2 regions of the Streptomyces sp. NPDC096323 genome follow, and region 1 is predicted to be linked to the other one. Evidence: riboswitches for the same ligand, from Rfam matches in the RefSeq annotation. Region 1 holds a riboswitch; the other holds the start of a gene.

Region 1 (3,633 bases):
CCGCGACCGCACCGGTCGACGCCCCGGAGGAGACCCCGAGGACGAACGGGTCGGCGAGCGGGTTGCGCAGCAGCGACTGCATGACGGTGCCGCAGACCGCGAGCCCCGCACCGCAGACGGCTGCGAGCAGGGTGCGCGGCATGCGCAGGTTCCAGATGATGCCGTCGCGGATCGGGCTCAGCCGCGACTCACCGGCGCCGAGGTGGGAGGCGACCGCGGACCAGACGTCGGCGACCGAGATCCGGGCCGGTCCGATGGTGACGGCGACCGCGACGGACAGGGCGAGCAGCAGGAGCCCGCCGGTCCACAGGAGCCCGTCGCGGACACCCGGCCGGCCGGGGCGGGCGCCCGCGCCCGCGTCCTCGCGCGGTGCGACGGCCTGTTCGGTGTCCGTCACCGGGCGAGCCCGAAGCTGCGCAGAGCGGCGGCGACACGCTCCACGCCCTCGACGGTCCGGATGGTGGGGTTCATGGCCTGGCCGCTGAGCAGCACGTAGCGCTTGTGCCGGACGGCGTTCATGTTCTTCGTGACGGGGTCGGACTCCAGGAAGGCGATCTTCTTCGCGGCGCTCTCGGCGGTCTGCGACTTGCGGGTCAGATCGCCGATGACCAGCACGTCCGGGTCGCGGTCGGCGACGGTCTCCCAGCTGATCTGCGGCCATTCCTCGTGGGTGTCGGCGAAGGCGTTCTCCGCGCCGAGTTCCCGGGTGATGATGCCGGGCGCACCGCAGCAGCCGGCCAGGTACGGGGACTCGGAGTTGGCGAACCAGTACATGAGGGACGTTCCGGAGGCGTCGATGCCGTCCGTGGCCTCGCGTACGCGGGCGCGCAGCCCGGCGACGAGCTTCTCGCCACGCCCGGGAACGCCGAACACCCGGGCCAGGTCGCGCACTTCGGCGTAGACGCTGTCCATGGTCAGGGGGCCGCTGCGGACGCCGTCGCCGTCCTTGCTGTTGTCCTTGGCGGTGCAGTCGGCGGGCGAGACGTAGGTGGGGACACCGAGCTTCTCGAACTGCTCGCGCGGAGCGACCCCGCCCTTGGCGAGGGTCGACTCGAAGGAGGCGCTGACGAAGTCGGGTTCCTGGTCCAGGACCTTCTCCGACGAGGGGCGGTTGTCGGAGATCCTCGGCACGCCGGCGTTGGCCTTCTCCAGGCCTCCCAGCACCGGGTCGGTCCAGGTGGCCGTGGCGGCGAGCCGGTCGGCCAGGCCGAGCGAGAGCAGGATCTCGGTCGATCCCTGGTCGACCGGAACGGCGCGCTCCGGCGGCGCGTCCACGGTGACGGTCCGTCCGCAGTTCTTCAGGGTGACCGGATAGCCGTCGGTCCCCGGGGACTTGGCGGCGGTGCTGTCCTTGCCGCCGCCGCAGGCCGTCAGCAGGATCAGGGCAGCGGTGAGCAGGGCGGCGGAGCGGGCGGGGCCGGCTATGGGCGGCACGGAGTACCTCGGCGTCTCTGGGCCCATGCGCGGGGCCCGCTGTACGGAGTTCCGCCGCCCGGTGCCGGGCAGCGGGTGCCAGCAGGTCTTCGGACTCGGGTTCATGCGGACGGGACGCCTTCCCGGGAAACGTCGCTCTCCCAGTGGCCGTGGCCCCGCCCGTCCCCCTCACCGCTGCGCGTCAGTTCCGGATTCGCACCGGATTCCCTGACCCCTACGTGGAGTTCGACTGGCTCCGGCACGCTACCACGAGCCTCTGCGCAGCTCAGCGGCAGTGCGCCGGTGGTACGGGCGGTGGGCGGCCGGGCGTGTGGCGGCCGAGGCGTGTGGCGGCCGGGGCGGGGTCGCGCACCGCCCCGGCGCCGGAGCAACCGGTCGGCGTCTCGCCGGTCACCCCTTGCGGCGAACCGATTCGCCACCCTGGATGCGCGGCGGCCGCTCGCACCACCGTGAGAGCACGGAGGCGGTCCCCCAGAAGGCCAGCAGGACGATCCGGACGCCCAGCCGGCCGGCCGCGTCCGCCGCCCGGTGCCGGAACACGGCGGCTCCGCGCCGCGGTGTGCCGGTCATCGCGCGCCCCCGGAGGGTTCCCGGGCCGCGGTGGTGTGCCAGGAGGCACCCGGGTCGTCGTACGCGTCGGTGTAGTCGGCTCCGGCGATGGGCCAGTCCGCGAGCAGCTCCGGGGGCAGCGCGAAGGAGTCGGCCAGTTCCGGGAGGTGGCCGCTCACGGCGGCGACGAGCTGCTCGGTGGCATCGGTCAGCGCGTCGACCTGGCCGGCGGTCAGGTGGCCGGCGGCGAGCAGGTCCCCGCTGTTGCGCGCGACCCAGCGCAGGGCGAACAGCCGGGCCAGTTCGGCCAGCCGGTCGCGGGCCTCGCCGTCGGGCAGGGCGGCGAGCGCGTGGTCGTACGCGTGGGCTGCCTGCCGGTAGGCATGGGCCTCGACCCCCCGCAGGGCGGGCCCGGAAGCCGCGTTCCAGCGCTCCAGCGGGTCTCCGTGTGCCGCCCGCGCCATCCGCGCCGCCGCCCGGGCGAACCAGATGCCCTCCACCTGGTCCAGGAGCCCGCCGAGGAACCGCAGGTCGGCGAGGTCGCCGCTCGCGGGGCCGGGCGCCGGCTCCTCCTGCCGGGCCCGTGCCGCGTCGGCCATCAGTCCGGCGGCCGCCCGGGCGTGGATGGCCAGGTTGTCGCCCTCGGCGGTGATGGCACCCTCGATCCCGGTGACGAGTTCGGTCATCCCGTTGTTCTCCAGCAGCCCCTGGGCGCCGCACCGCTCCCGGCACTCGACGATGACGTCCCGGGCCTGCCAGGTGATCCATGCCTTGGCGATGTCGACCAGCCGCTCGGCCGTCTCCCGCTCCGCGGGCGGCCGCGCCGCGGCCTTCTCCCACCGGTCGAGTACGCGCCGGTGCAGCAGGCTCATCGCGAAGACGGTGGCCATGGCCTCGGCGAGCGGGCCGTGGTGGCTGCGGTGGGCGATGACCGGCACCGGCGGCGACGCGCGGCCCGCCGAGACGAAGCGGTGGCCTCCGTAGCGGACGGCGACGGCCAGCGTGACGCGCGCGGAGCCGGCCGCACTGGCGCTCATGCAGACCCGGCCCGTGACGACCCGTCCGATCGACGCCAGGAAGCGGCGCCTGCGGCCCTCCGTCTCGCTGCGGAACACCCCGTCGCCCCCGACCCGCCCCTGCGCGCCGCCCAGCAGCGCGCCACGGTCCACGAAGACCTGGTCGAAGGAGGTCAGGCAGTGGTCGACGGGACTGCCCATCCGTGCGGGAAGCCGCCGCACCCGGACGCCGGGCAGGGCCCGCGACGCGTCCGTGAGCGGCACCAGCAGCAGGAAGACGCCGCGGTCGGCGCCGCCGACGATCAGCCGTGCCGCGACGAGACCCGACTTGGGGCCGCCGGCCGGGCTGGTGTTGGGCATGAACTTCTGCGCGCCGGCGTGCGGGGTGTGCAGCACGAACCCGTCCCGGCCGGGGTCGTAGGTGGCGGTCGTCTCGATGGCGGCCGCGTCGTTGCCGTGCGCCACCTCCGTACAGAGGAAGGTGCCGATCCGCCGCAGCCGGAGGAAGTCCGACAGGTCACGGGGGCCGTCGGCGTCGTGGTCCAGGAGACTGCCGAGGAACAGGTTGTAGTGAACGCCCGCGACCGTGGCGAACGCCGGGTCCACCGGAGCGAGCCACTCGTGCAGGGCCGCC
Region 2 (3,633 bases), on a different contig from region 1:
AGCGCTCCGGCCAGTTCAGCTCGGTGTCGTAGTGGTCCGGGTGCAGCACACCGCGGGCGGCACGCGTCTCGGACCAGGCGGGGAGGGGACCCGAGCGCTCCGCGAGGTCGCAGGACGCCTCGTACGCCGCGAGCATGATGCGCTCGGAGATCTTCGTCGACAGGGCGCGCGCCTCGGGGGAGTCGAACGGCAGCCGCAGCTGGAAGAAGACGTCCTGGAGACCCATGGCGCCCAGGCCCACCGGACGCCAGCGGGCGTTGGACCGGCCGGCCTGCTCGGTCGGGTAGAAGTTGATGTCCACGACCCGGTCGAGGAAGGTCACGGCGGTACGCACGGTGGCGTCCAGGCGCTCCCAGTCGATGGTGCCGTCGGCGACGAAGGCGCCGAGGTTGACCGAACCCAGGTTGCAGACGGCCGTCTCGCCGTCGTCGGTGACCTCGAGGATCTCGGTGCACAGGTTCGAGGAGTGCACGACGCGGCCGGGCTCGGCGGTCTGGTTCGCGGTGCGGTTGGAGGCGTCCTTGAACGTCATCCAGCCCTGGCCCGTCTGGGCGAGGGTCCGCATCATGCGACCGTACAGCTCACGGGCCGGCATGGTCTTGCGGGCCAGGCCCTTGGCCTCGGCCGCCCGGTAGGCGGCGTCGAACGCGTCGCCCCACAGGTCGACGAGCTCGGGCACGTCGGCCGGGGAGAACAGCGACCACGTGCCGTCCGCGTCCACCCGGCGCATGAACTCGTCGGGGATCCAGTGCGCCAGGTTGAGGTTGTGCGTGCGCCGCTGGTCCTCGCCCGTGTTGTCGCGCAGCTCCAGGAACTCCTCGATGTCCGCGTGCCACGTCTCCAGGTAGACGGCCGCGGCGCCCTTGCGCCGGCCGCCCTGGTTGACCGCGGCGACGGAGGCGTCGAGCGTCTTCAGGAACGGCACGATGCCGTTGGAGTGGCCGTTGGTGCCGCGGATCAGCGAACCCCGGGCGCGGATACGGGAGTACGAGAGGCCGATGCCGCCCGCGTGCTTCGACAGGCGCGCCACCTGGTGGTAGCGGTCGTAGATCGAGTCCAGCTCGTCCAGCGGGGAGTCCAGCAGGTAGCAGGAGGACATCTGCGGGTGCCGGGTGCCGGAGTTGAAGAGCGTGGGCGAGGAGGGCAGGTAGTCCAGCCGGCTCATCAGACCGTACAGCGCGGCAACCTCGTCCAGGGCGCGCGCGGAGGTGTCCTCGGCGAGACCGGAGGCGACGCGCAGCATGAAGTGCTGCGGGGTCTCGATGACCTGACGGGTGTGCGGGTGGCGCAGGAGGTACCGGCTGTGCAGGGTGCGCAGGCCGAAGTAGCCGAAGCGGTCGTCGGCGCCGTCGGCGAGCGACTGCCCGACCAGCGCGTCCAGGGCCCCCGCGTGCAGCGCCACGAACTCGGCGGTGCGGTCCGCGATCAGGCCCTCGCGGTGCCCGACGGCGACCGAGGCGGAGAAGGATGTCGCACCCTGGCCGGCCGCCTCGTCCGCGATGGTGCGGGTGAGGAGGCGGGCGGCGAGCCGGGAGTAGGCGGGGTCCTCGGAGATCAGGCCCGCGGCGGCCTCGGTGGCCAGCGAGCGCAGCTCGGCCTCGTCCGACCGGGCGTTGCGGCCGCGCAGCGCGGCGGCGGCGACGCGTCCGGGGTCGGTGTCGGGCAGATCGGCGGTGAGGCCGGTCAGGGTCCGCAGCAGTGCGGTCCCCGGTCCCTCGCTCGTGCTTCCCGTTGACTCGGCCACGGACACCGGATCGGCTGGCGCGATGGTCACGCGGTGCTCTCCCTCGCTCGGCTCGGGGCCTTCGGGGAGCGGAGGGCGGCCGGGCGGGGCGGGACCCGGCAGGGCAGCGCTCCGTGCGGCGTCCACCGGCCCATCCACGAGGCCCGGACGTCTGGGCATCCGGATCGGTGGAACCGGATGCGCTGTCGGCAGGACCTCGGACTCGGGGGTGCACAAAAGCGCACCGAACACACCGTTGCGGGACAGTTCCGGATTCGCACCGGATTTCCCTGCGGCGACAGCGAGCATGAGCATACATGTGGGGGCTGCCGGATGCGGCAGCCCCCACATGTTGTGTCGTGCGCGCTGTCAGGCGAGGGGAGGCAGCTCCAGCCGGTAGGTGAGCAGCTTGAGGTCGTCGAGGGGGCTCCAGTCCCTCTCGGGGGTCCGTACGAAGCCGAGGCGCCGGTAGATCCTATGGGCGCCGTGCATCGTCGGCTGCGTCGACAGGACGATCCCCGTGACCCCCGTGGTGGCCCGTGCGCGGTCGATACAGGCCCGTACGAGAGCCTCCCCGGCTCCTGCTCCCCGGGCCTCGCGGGAGACCGCCAGCATCCGGAACTCCGCCTCGTCCGCCGCGGCTATGTCGGCCCAGGCGTTGCCCGGCGGGGCGTAGGTGACCCCGCCCAGGACGCGGCCCCGCGCGTCGGCGGCCACCAGCACCTCGGCCTCGGCGGCGCGGCGGGAGACGTCGCGCAGCTGAACCAGATACGCATCGTCGGCGCCGAAGTCCAGGAGCCCGTCGCCGAGATAGGCCTCGGCGGTGATCTCGCCGAGGAGCGCGTACTCGGCGGGCTCGGCCGGCCGGATCGTCATGTCCATACGTGCAGTGTGCCGCACGCGCGGGCCGTGGCCGCAAGCACTTTTCCGCCGCGCGCGCGAACGGGCCGCCGCACCCCTGGCGGAGGAGTACGGCGGCCCGTTCGGTTCACCTACGCGTCGGTCAGTGGCCGCCCCGGCGCACCGGCGGTGGCCGGCGGGAGCTCCGTCACCACGCCCGGGTCACCCGCGTCAGCGGTGTAGTCGCCCGGAGAGGTCTCGTCGATCCCGGCGGGCGCCTTCACGGCGTTCAGGACGAAGGTGAGGACGACGACCACGACGACGTTCAGCACGAAGGCCGTGAGGCCGATGTAGCCGATCTCGCCGATGCCCGGGATCTCCTTGGAGGACCCGCCGAAGTGCTTCTGGGTGGGGCTGGCGACCCCGTACGCGGCGAGCGTCCCGTAGAGCATGCCGACCGCCCAGCCCGCGAGCAGCGCCCAGCGGTGGAACCACCGGGTGAACAGCCCGCCGACCAGGGCCGGCATCGTCTGGAGGATCCAGATCCCGCCGAGCAGCTGGAAGTTGATCGCGACCGTCTTGTCCATGGTGAGGACGAAGGCGAGCGCGCCGACCTTGACCAGCAGCGACACCAGCTTGGAGACCTTGGTCTCCTGCGCGGGTGTGGCGTCCGGCTTCAGGAAGTCCTTGTAGATGTTGCGGGTGAACAGGTTCGCCGCGGCGATCGACATGATCGCGGCGGGCACCAGCGCGCCGATGCCGATGGCGGCGAAGGCCACCCCCGCGAACCAGTCGGGGAACATGTTCTCGAACAGCTGCGGGATCGCCAACTGGCCGTTGTCCACCTTGACTCCGGCGGCGATCGCCATGAATCCCAGCAGTGCGAGCAGGCCGAGCATCAGCGAGTACAGCGGCAGGATCGTCGTGTTGCGGCGGATCACGTCACGGCTGCGGCTGGAAAGCGTCGCCGTGATCGAGTGCGGATACATGAAGAGCGCCAGCGCCGAACCCAGGGCCAGCGTCGCGTATCCCCACTGTCCGGCCTCGCCGGGTGCCAGTCCGGCCACCGG

What was found. A riboswitch is a leader RNA that binds a small molecule or an ion and turns the genes downstream of it on or off. The one in region 1 is predicted to bind cobalamin.
Region 2: it holds a riboswitch for cobalamin, as region 1 does, so the genes downstream of both, ABTX18_RS08945 (ribonucleoside-diphosphate reductase subunit alpha) here and ABTX18_RS23000 (ABC transporter substrate-binding protein) in region 1, are expected to answer to the same signal.

The regions. Positions count from the first base shown of each region.
Region 1 is NZ_JBEOSI010000008.1:163,401-167,033, forward strand. Features, by position in the region: gene ABTX18_RS22995 (FecCD family ABC transporter permease) at 1-397, opposite strand, end outside; gene ABTX18_RS23000 (ABC transporter substrate-binding protein) at 394-1,434, opposite strand; cobalamin riboswitch at 1,498-1,683, opposite strand; gene ABTX18_RS23005 (hypothetical protein) at 1,825-2,004, opposite strand; gene ABTX18_RS23010 (acyl-CoA dehydrogenase family protein) at 2,001-3,633, opposite strand, start outside.
Region 2 is NZ_JBEOSI010000003.1:242,390-246,022, forward strand. Features, by position in the region: gene ABTX18_RS08945 (ribonucleoside-diphosphate reductase subunit alpha) at 1-1,774, opposite strand, end outside; adenosylcobalamin-variant (AdoCbl-variant) riboswitch at 1,927-2,025, opposite strand; gene ABTX18_RS08950 (GNAT family N-acetyltransferase) at 2,093-2,605, opposite strand; gene mctP (monocarboxylate uptake permease MctP) at 2,716-3,633, opposite strand, start outside.